DNA from 2 places in the Telluria sp. ZB2R32 genome. Region 1 is predicted to be linked to the other one. Evidence: predicted binding sites of a transcription regulator. Region 1 holds the regulator's gene; the other holds the start of a gene.
What was found. The regulator FNR, encoded in region 1, switches genes on or off when oxygen is low (the NO sensors DNR and NnrR bind a similar motif). The targets are predictions, from matches to a motif close to TTGATNNNNATCAA.

Region 1 (4,720 bases):
CTTCGCGCGCGAATTCCTTCAGGCCGGGGATCTGCCCGGTCCAGGAGTGGGTCAGGATCAGGCTGCCCAGGTGCGGGATACCGACGGCGAAACGGGTTTTTTCCGCCTCCATGTCCGGTATGCCGAACAGCAGCAGCGGGATCGCCTCGCCCGGCTCGTTCTGCCAGTGCCCTTCCATCGCCGCCAGCTTGGCCGGCTGGTGCTCGGCGGTATTGAGGCCGTGAAAATCGCCGATCACGGCCTGGATCGGCGCGACCAGCAGGATCATCCACATCGCCATCGACAGCATCTTGCGCACCGCCGGGTTGTCCGTACGGCGCAACAGCTGCCAGGCGCCGACCGCGCCGACGATCAGCGCCGTGCACAGGTAGGCCGCCGCCACCATGTGCAGCAGCCGGTACGGGAACGAGGGATTGAAGACGATCGCCAGCCAGTCGGCCGGCACCATGCGCCCGCCCTCGATGGCGTAACCCTGCGGCGTCTGCATCCAGCTGTTGGCGGCCAGGATCCAGGTCGCGGAAATCAGCGTGCCGACCGCGACCATGCAGGTAGCCATGAAATGCAGACCGGGGCCGACCCGGGTCCAGCCGAACAGCATCACCCCAAGGAAGCCCGCTTCCAGGAAAAAGGCGGTCAGCACCTCGTAGGCCAGCACCGGTCCCATGATGGAACCGGCGAATTCGGACATGTAGCTCCAGTTGGTGCCGATCTGGTAGGCCATCACGATGCCCGAGACCACGCCCATGCCGAACATGACGGCGAAGATCTTCAGCCAGAAGTGGTACAGGTCGACATACACCTGGCGCTTGGTGCGCAGCCAGGAAAACTCGAGCACGGCCAGGTAACTGGCCAGGCCGATGGTCACCGCCGGGAACAGAATGTGAAACGACATCGTGAACGCGAACTGCACGCGTGCCAGGTCCAGTGCCGATAGGCCAAACATGGGTGCTCCTCATTCGCTGTGGGTGTCCAGAATCTAGCATGGGCCGGGGCGCGCACAATTGGCATTTGCCCCGATCGCGAAAAGATGGGATTGCGCGACAGTCCGGTCTATAATCGCGCGTAACCCACCTTCCCCTCCTTTCCCTTGCAACGATGAGCCAAGGCACCTCCCTCCCCGCCGGCGCGCCGATCAATCTCGGCGTCATCAAGGCCAGCTGCGGCGCCTGCAGCATGCACCAGTTGTGCCTGCCGATGGGGCTCGACGACACCGACATGAACCGCCTCGACCAGATCATCGGCGCGCGCCGCCGCATTGCCCGCGACGAGCGCCTGTACGCGATGGGCGAGGCGTTTCGCAGCCTCTACGCCGTGCGCTACGGTCACTTCAAGACCTACCAGATCAATGCGGCCGGCGAGCAGCAGATCACCGGCTTCCAGATGGCCGGCGAACTGCTCGGCATGGATGCGATCAGCGGCGACCGCCACCATTGCGACGCGGTGGCGCTCGAGGACAGCGAGGTCTGCGAGATCCCGTTCGCGCGCCTGGAAGAACTGTTCGGCCAGGTGCCGACGCTGTTGCGCCATTTCCACCGAATCATGAGCCAGGAAATCACGCGCGAGCAGAACGTGATGTTATTACTGGGCAATATGCGCGCCGAGCAGCGCTTCGCGGTCTTTTTGGTGAACCTGTCGGCGCGCTATGCGGCGCGCGCCTATTCGGCCACCGAGTTCGGGTTGCGCATGTCGCGCGAAGACATCGGCAATTACCTTGGCCTGACCATCGAGAGCGTCAGCCGGCTGTTGTCGCGATTCAAGAAGCAGGGCTGGATCGCGGTCGACAAGCGCGAGGTAAAACTGCTCCAACCTGCCCGGCTGAAAGCGATGGCGGCCGGCACCGAGACCTGCAGCCCGATGAACTGAGACGGTGCGTCCCGGTTCCGGGACGCCTCACGACGTGACGCTCAAAACGTGACGGTCACCGAAGGCGCGCTGCGGGTTGCCTCGCCATGATGGACGGCTTCGATGTTGTTGCCGTCCGGGTCGAGAACGAACGCGCCGTAATAGCCGGGGTGATAGGCGCGCTCGCCCGGCGCGCCGTTGTCGCGGCCGCCGGCCTGCAACGCCGCCTTGTAAAAAGCATCGACGCCGGCGCGGTCGCGCGCCTGGAAGGCCAGGTGATGGCGCCCGGTCAGCCGGCCCTGGGCGGCGTCGCTGGAAGCGCTGGAAACGAACAGTTCGTCGTACCAGAAATAGTCGTCGCCCTGCCCGCCGAGCGGCACTTGCAGGACGGCGAAGACGGCGCTGTAGAACGTGCGCGAGGCAGGCAGGTCGGCGACGACCAGCTGGATGTGGTCGATCAGGCGGCCGCGGTGGAGTTCCTGGGTTTGCATGTGTGCTCCTCGGATGACACCTCGTCGGTCAGGCGATTATGCCACGTATGCCATCGGCGATAACGGTTGCGCACGTAGGGCGGGCATGCCCGCCTTACGGCGTGTGCGACCCCGCGGCAGATATAAGAAAGGTCATGCCCACGCACCTGCGCGTACGGCGGGCATGCCCGCCCTACTGCTTCGCAATCCAGCCGTCGACCAGCTGCCCCAGCACGTCGAGCGGCACCGACCCGGCGCCCAGCACCATGTCGTGGAAGGCCGGCAGCGAGAACTTCGGTCCCAGCGCGGCCTTCGCCTTCTCGCGCAATTCGACGATGCGCAGCATGCCGATCATGTAGGCGGTGGCCTGGCCGGGCCAGACCACGTAGCGGTCGACTTCCTCGACGTTGATGCCGTAGTCGACCGCCTGCTGGCGCGTCCAGCCCTTGGTGTGCAGGCCGGTGTCGACGACGAGGCGGCGCGCGCGGAACAGTTCCGAGCCGAGCGCGCCCAGCAGACCCGGCACGTCGCCCGCATACCAGCCCTGCTCCACCGCCAGGCGTTCGGTGTACAGCGCCCAGCCTTCGCTGTGGGCGCTGCCGCCGCTGAAGATACGCTGGCTGCGGTATTTCGGGATGCCGGCCAGCTCCTGCTGGATCGCCAGCTGGAAGTGGTGGCCCGGCACCGCCTCGTGGTAGGACAGGCTGCGCATGCGGATCATGTCGAACTTCGGTCCGCGCAGCGGGACCCAGAACACGCCGGGACGGCTGCCGTCCGGCGCCGGCAGGCTGTAGTGGGCCGCGGCCGAGGCTTCCGTCAGCGGCGGCTCGCGCAGCACGTCGACCGGCGCGCGCGGCTTCAGGTTGAACAGCGACGCGCTGCGTGCCTGGGCGTCCTTCACCATCTCCTTGTACTGCGCCAGGATCGCCGGCCGCGGATCGGTGTCGCCCTGCGGCTGGAAGGTGGCGTCGAGCGCCTTCATGCGCGTTTCGATATTCCCCTCGGTGAAGCCGAGTGCGCGCAGGTGCTTGTCCATCTCGGCTTCCAGGCGCGCCACTTCGCGCAGGCCGATCGCGTGGATTTCGTCGGCGCTCAGGGTAGTGCTGGTGAAGTTGGCGATGGCGCGCTCGTACGCCTTGAGCCCGCCCGGCAGCCGCGCAATGCCCGCCGTGTCGTTCGTTTGCGGATGCAGTCCGGCCATGAAGCCCTGCACGCGCAGGTAGGCCGGGCGGATTTTTTCGTCGACGATGCGCGTGGCGCGTGCGATCGCTGCCGTGCGTGCTTCGGGCGTGATGTCTTTCAGCTCGGCACTGCGTTTTTCCAGCGAGGCGACCAGCACGTTCTGCGGCACCGCCGGTTTCAGGAAGGTGTCGACCTGGAACTGGGCGCGCTCGAGGATGAAGCGCGGCGGGATCAGCTTGCGCTCGCTGGCGCTGCGGGCGCGCGCCAGCGCCTCGTCCATGCGCGTGCCGACCTGCTCCAGGCGTGCCAGCCAGCTGTCGACGTCCTGCGCACTGCGCATCGGGTGGGTCTGGGTCATGTAGTTGACCAGGCCGACCTGCGGACCGCCGAACTGCGAAAACACGAAGCCGTAATCCTCGAACGGCTCGTTGGCGATCACGTTCGACAGCGACCAGCGCATCACCGCGGCCGAAATCTTCCGGGTCTCGTCGAGCGGGCCGGCGAGGAATTGATCGAGGCGGGCCACGCCGGTTTTCGCCAGGGCCACCATCTGCTGGCGCCGGGCCGGCGTTTGCGGCGTCAGCTGGCGGTCCAGCGCGCTTTGTTCCGCACCGCTGAAATACTGGGTACTGCTGGCCAGTTGCGGGTTCATGCGCACCCAGTCGTTGGCGAAGCGCTCGGCCCAGGCGTCGAAGGCGGCGTTCGGCTTGTTCGCGGCCTGGCTGGCACTCGCCTTGGCGACAGGCGCTGCCAGCGCGCTGCCGGGGACGGCGGCAGCGGCGAGCGCGAGCGGAATGAACAGGGCGGCAACGGCGGCGCGCAGGCTGCGCGGGGTGGAAATCGGCATGGTCTCTCTTCTGTTTATTGTTCGGCAAAGTGCCGTGGCGAATCTAACATGGAAGAGTTATGCACGCCAATCTTTACGGGGCCGCCCGCCCCGCTCCATCCTGGCGGTCGGCGACGATGTGCAGGCCGGGGTCCTTCGCCGGGCTCCAGCTGCGCGCGAGGCGCCACTGCCTGCCCTCGTCCTCGACCACCACCTGCCAGTGCGTCATCTCGAGCGCAGGCAGGCCCAGCGCGAAGTTGCCGTCGTCGTTCGGAAAGGCGTCCAGCACCAGGTCCTTGGCCGGCTGGGTCGGATGCGCCAGGTGGATCCGGAATGGCGCCGCCAGCGGCCGCCCGAAGCTTTCCAGGCGGCCGACCAGGCGCCCGGCGCGGGCCTCGTG
Region 2 (4,720 bases), on a different contig from region 1:
GGCGTGATTGTCTCGCACGGAACGCCTTGCCTGCGTGCCTCGTCGGCGAGTTTCAGCACGTGCTGCCGGGCTCGGAGCAGTGACTCCTGCTCGTATTCCTTACTGAAATCGAGTATTGCCGAACCTTCCGTCGGCCTGGCGTGCGCATAACGACGCGCGACAGAAATACCGACGATTTTCCCGCCATTCGCCCTGGCCGTCTCGATTGCCGGCCCGAAGACCTTTTCCGCCACCGGGGATCCATCGGTGGGCACCAGTATCGACTTGAACATGATTGGTCCTCCCTTCACAATAGAAAATACCAGCCCGCGTGAACCTTCACACCAGCACGGCGGCCCCGTCGATCCGGCCCGCGCGCAGGTCGGCCAGCGCTTCGTTGGCCGCCGCCAGCGCGTAGGGCACGACGGTGGTCGCCACCTCGGCGCCGGCGATGGCGCGGAACCAGGCTTCGCCGTCGGCACGCGTCAGGTTCGCCACCCAGCGCACGCTGCGCTCGCCCCACAGCAGCGCGTAGGGGAAGGACGGGATGTCGCTCATGTGGATGCCGGCGCAGACCACGGTGCCGCCACGCGCGGTGGCGGCCAGCGCCAGCGGCAGCAGCTCGCCGGCCGGGGCGAACAGGATGGCCGCGTCCAGGAGTTGCGGCGCCGCCGCGTCGGCGGAACCGGCCCAGCGCGCGCCCAGGCGCAGCGCGAACGCCTGCGCGCGGGTATCGCCCGGGCGCGTGAAGGCGAACACCTCGCGCCCCTGGCGCAGCGCCAGCTGGGTCAAGAGGTGCGCGGCGGCGCCGAAGCCGTACAGGCCGAGCCGGCGCGCATCACCGGCCATGGCGTAGGCGCGGTAGCCGATCAGGCCGGCACACAGGAGCGGTGCCGCATGGATGTCGTCGTAGGCTGGGGGGAGCGCAAAACAGTAGCGTTCGTCGGCCAGCGTGTATTCGGCGAAACCGCCATGGCGGTCATAGCCGGTGAAGCGGGCGCGCTCGCACAGGTTCTCGCGGCCACCGGTGCAGTATGGGCAAGCCCGGCACGTGCCTGCAAGCCAGGGCACGCCGACCCGGGTGCCGATGGCGAAGCGGTGCGCCCGCGGACCGCTTCCAGCCACCACGCCGACGATCTCGTGGCCCGGCACCAGCGGCAGCAGGTGCGGCGCCAGGTCGCCGTCGACGATGTGCAGGTCGGTGCGGCAGACGGCGCAGGCCGACACGCGCACGAGGATGTCGCTGCCCGACGGGCGCGGGACCGGCAGTCGCACCGGCCGCAAGGGCTGCCCCGGGGCGTCGAGCAGCATCGCCCTCATCGACGCAGCGGTCATGGCTCCCTCTCCGGGCAGCCGCCTGTCTTACTGCACGGTGATCTGCTTGTGCGCCGTGCCCGCCTTTTTCGGCAAGGTGAGGTGCAGCACGCCATCCTGGTATTTGGCCTCGGTCTTCGTGTCGTCGACGTCCTGCGGCAGGCTGAAGCTGCGGTATTGCGCGCCGCTCACGCGCTCGCTGTACAGGGTGCCGCCGGCGTTTTCTTGCTTTTCCTCCTGCATGGTCGCGTTGATCGAGACGCGATTGCCGTCAATCGAGATCTTGATGTCTTCCTTCCGGAGCCCCGGCATGTCGGCCTTGACGGTGTAGGCCTGCTCGGTCTCGGTGACATCGACGCGGATGGCGCGCGCGGCATCGGTGCTGCGCACGGCGGAAGCCATCGGAAACCCGCGCAGGAAGTCCTCGACGCTGCTGAACGGATCGAAGCGCATGATCTCGCGGATGGGATCGTAACGGGTCAGGTTGCTGGCCATGGTGTCCTCCAGGTTGAACGGGAACGGCGATGCGGCCCTGTTTTGTGGCCGATGCTTGTTCATCGTAGGATCGACGATGGGTCGGAATATGACGTGGATCAAGGCGCGCCGCTTGACGCCCGAAACGTCCCTCAGGGCGCAACGGTCTCGGCAAACTCGGGCGGGGCGGCCTCGCCGGGATCGCGCAGGACCAGCACGGGAACCGTCGACCACCCTAGCACGTGCTGGGCCACGCTGCCGGTCAGCAGCGGGTTGGCATCGGCCGGGCCGTGCGCCCCCATGACGATCAGGTCGCAGCGATGCTCCTGGGCCACGCGCACGATCTCGCGTCCGGGCGAACTGGAGATCCGGGTGAGCGTCTCGCAGGACAGGCCTGCCTGCTGCGCCAGCCTGGCCACGGTGTCGACATGGGCACGCGCGGCAGCGAGGGCGCGGCGCAACTCGGCGCCGGCGTCGCAGGTGCCGATGGCATCGGCCGCCAGCGACATGCGCGGCTGCGCGACCGAGAAAGCAAGCAGGCGGCGCGCGCCGCTGGCGGCCAGCAGCGCAGCGACCTGTGCGGCGCGCACGGCGAGGTCCGAGCCGTCGGTTGCAACGAGGATTTTTTCAATGAACATGAGCGCCCCCTTTTCTGCCCGCTGCGCAAAGCCGGGCGATTTTTGATGTGCATCAAACGATTCCCGGTCCCTGGCGCGGACACTGCCTCATTTTATGACAGCACCACCGAGATGCGCCATGAAGTTTCGTCATATCGATATGCCACCCGAGGCCGCCTGCGCGGCGCTGCGTCACCGCCGCAGACAGTTGCTCGATCGCATCGGCGCACTACGCGCCAGCCCGGACGCCGAATTCGCACGGCGCTTTCCCGACGCCGTCGCCGCGGTGGAAGCCGCGTTTCGCCACGAGGAGGCATTGCTCGAGCTGCGCGGCGAGGCCTGCCTGCATCCACGCCTTGCCGAGCACGCCACCATCCTGTGCGCGCTGCACCGTACCGCCGCGCAAGTCGAACGCGGCGACCTGGCGTTGGGACGCCAGGTCGCGCACGCCCTGGCTGCGCTGCTGGGCCAGCCGGGCGCCCCGCCGTCACCCGCAACGCCGGTCCGCACGGCCGCGCCGGCAGCACACTGAGCCGCGTTCAGCCGCCACGCATCGCCCTGGCGAAGCGCGCCAGCGCCATCCCGAACAGGGCCAGGCCGATGGCCAGCAAGGCCAGCAGCGGGCGCCAGACGGCGTCGATCCCGGCGCCGCGGAACAGGACGGCCTGGCTCAGCTCGACGAAATGGGTGGTCGGCGCCAGCAGCATCAGCTGGCGCAGGACGGGGGGAATGCTTTCGCGCGGCGTGTTCGCGCCGGACAGCATCTCCAGCGGCAGCAATGCCAGGATCACCAGCAGCCCGAATTGCGGCATGCTGCGCGCGGCGGTAGCCATCAGGATCCCCAGCGAGCAGGTCGCGAACAGGTGAGCCAGGGCGCCGGCCACGAACAGCATCAGCGCGCCCTGCACGCCCACGCCCAGCAGCGCGCGCAAGATCCCCAGCAATGCCACCAGCGCGGCCAGCAGCACTACCGCCGCCATCGGCCACAGCTTGGCCAGCATGATCTCCGGCACCGAGACCGGCATTACCAGCAGGTGTTCGACGGTGCCGTGCTCGCGTTCGCGGATCAGGGCCGCCCCGGTCAAGATCACCGACAGCATGGTGATGTTGTTGACGATCTCCATCAGCCCGCCGAACCAGGCCGGCGCGAGCGCCGGGTTGAAGCGCGCGCGCAGCACCAGGGCGACCGGCGGCGCCGGCGCGCGGCCGGGCCCGAGGAAGGCGGCCACCTCGCCCAGCGCGATCGCGCGGATGTAGCCGCTCCCGGTAAAAGCCTGGCTCATGCGCGTGGCGTCCACGTTCAGCTGCAGCGTGGCGTCGCGGCCGGCGAGCACGCGGCGCTGGAACCCGGCCGGGATCACCAGCACGAAGGTGGCGCGGCCCCGGTCCAGCATGGCGTCGACGGTGTCCAGCGATATCGATTCCGGCGGCATGAACTGGGGCGGCGCGAAAGCGGCGCGGATGCGCAGCGACAGCGGCGAGGCGTCTTCGTCGACGATCGCCAGCGCGGCCCGGCTCAGCGTATCGGGCTGGGCCGTGGCCGCGACATACACGCCGGCGGTGAAGGTGTACACGATCAGCACCAGCATCACCGGGTCGCGCACCAGGCTCCAGAGTTCCTTGATGCCGAGGCGCCAGACCTTGCGCAGCGAAACCGTCGGCATGGCTAGCGCTCCTGGCGCGGCAGGGCCGCGATCGCCAGGCCCAGGATGACCGGCACGGCCGCCAGCAATGCGAGGAAGTCCGGCGCCAGGTCGGCAAAGCCGAGCGCCTTGCTGAACACGCCGCGCGCGACCGTCAGCATATGCGAGGCCGGATAGGCTTCGCCGATCGCCCGCCCCGCCCCCTGCAGCGCCGTCACCGGGTGGATCAGCCCGGCGAACTGGATCGCCGGCAGCATGGTGCCGATCATGGTGAAGAAGATGGCCCCGATCTGGCTGCGCGTAAAACTCGAGGCAAGCAGGCCGATCCCGGTCGAGCAGATGCAGTACAGGAAGGCCGCCGCCAGCAGCGCCGCGACGCTGCCGCGCAGCGGCACGTCCATCAGGACCACGGCGGCGACGCTCATCAGCACCGCGTTGGCCATCGACAGCGCGATATACGGCGCCTGCTTGCCGAGCAAGAATTCGCTGCGGCGCAGGGGCGTCACGTACAGGTTGACGATCGAGCCGAGTTCCTTTTCGCGCACCACCGCCAGCGCAGCCTGCATCGCAGGCAGGTTCAGCAGGAGAATGGCGATGATGGCCGGCACCATTGCCGGCAGGCTGCGCACGTCGGGGTTGTAGCGAAAGCGCGTCTCGATCGCTACCGTCACTCGCTCCCGCGCAGCTTCCGCG

Region 2: a site for FNR is predicted at 2,448-2,461, ahead of AC56LG_RS17655 (universal stress protein). Genes of this name have one in related genera too.

The regions. Positions count from the first base shown of each region.
Region 1 is NZ_JCASIG010000006.1:313,521-318,240, forward strand. It holds gene AC56LG_RS18990 (cytochrome ubiquinol oxidase subunit I) at 1-943, opposite strand, end outside; gene fnr (fumarate/nitrate reduction transcriptional regulator Fnr) at 1,096-1,863, shown strand; gene AC56LG_RS19000 (VOC family protein) at 1,905-2,333, opposite strand; gene AC56LG_RS19005 (DUF885 domain-containing protein) at 2,506-4,341, opposite strand; gene AC56LG_RS19010 (FixH family protein) at 4,415-4,720, opposite strand, start outside.
Region 2 is NZ_JCASIG010000005.1:574,385-579,104, forward strand. It holds gene AC56LG_RS17640 (universal stress protein) at 1-272, opposite strand, end outside; gene AC56LG_RS17645 (zinc-dependent alcohol dehydrogenase family protein) at 319-1,299, opposite strand; gene AC56LG_RS17650 (Hsp20/alpha crystallin family protein) at 1,342-1,788, opposite strand; gene AC56LG_RS17655 (universal stress protein) at 1,920-2,405, opposite strand; gene AC56LG_RS17660 (hypothetical protein) at 2,524-2,916, shown strand; gene AC56LG_RS17665 (ABC transporter permease) at 2,924-4,048, opposite strand; partial or broken gene rbbA (ribosome-associated ATPase/putative transporter RbbA) at 4,051-4,720, opposite strand, start outside.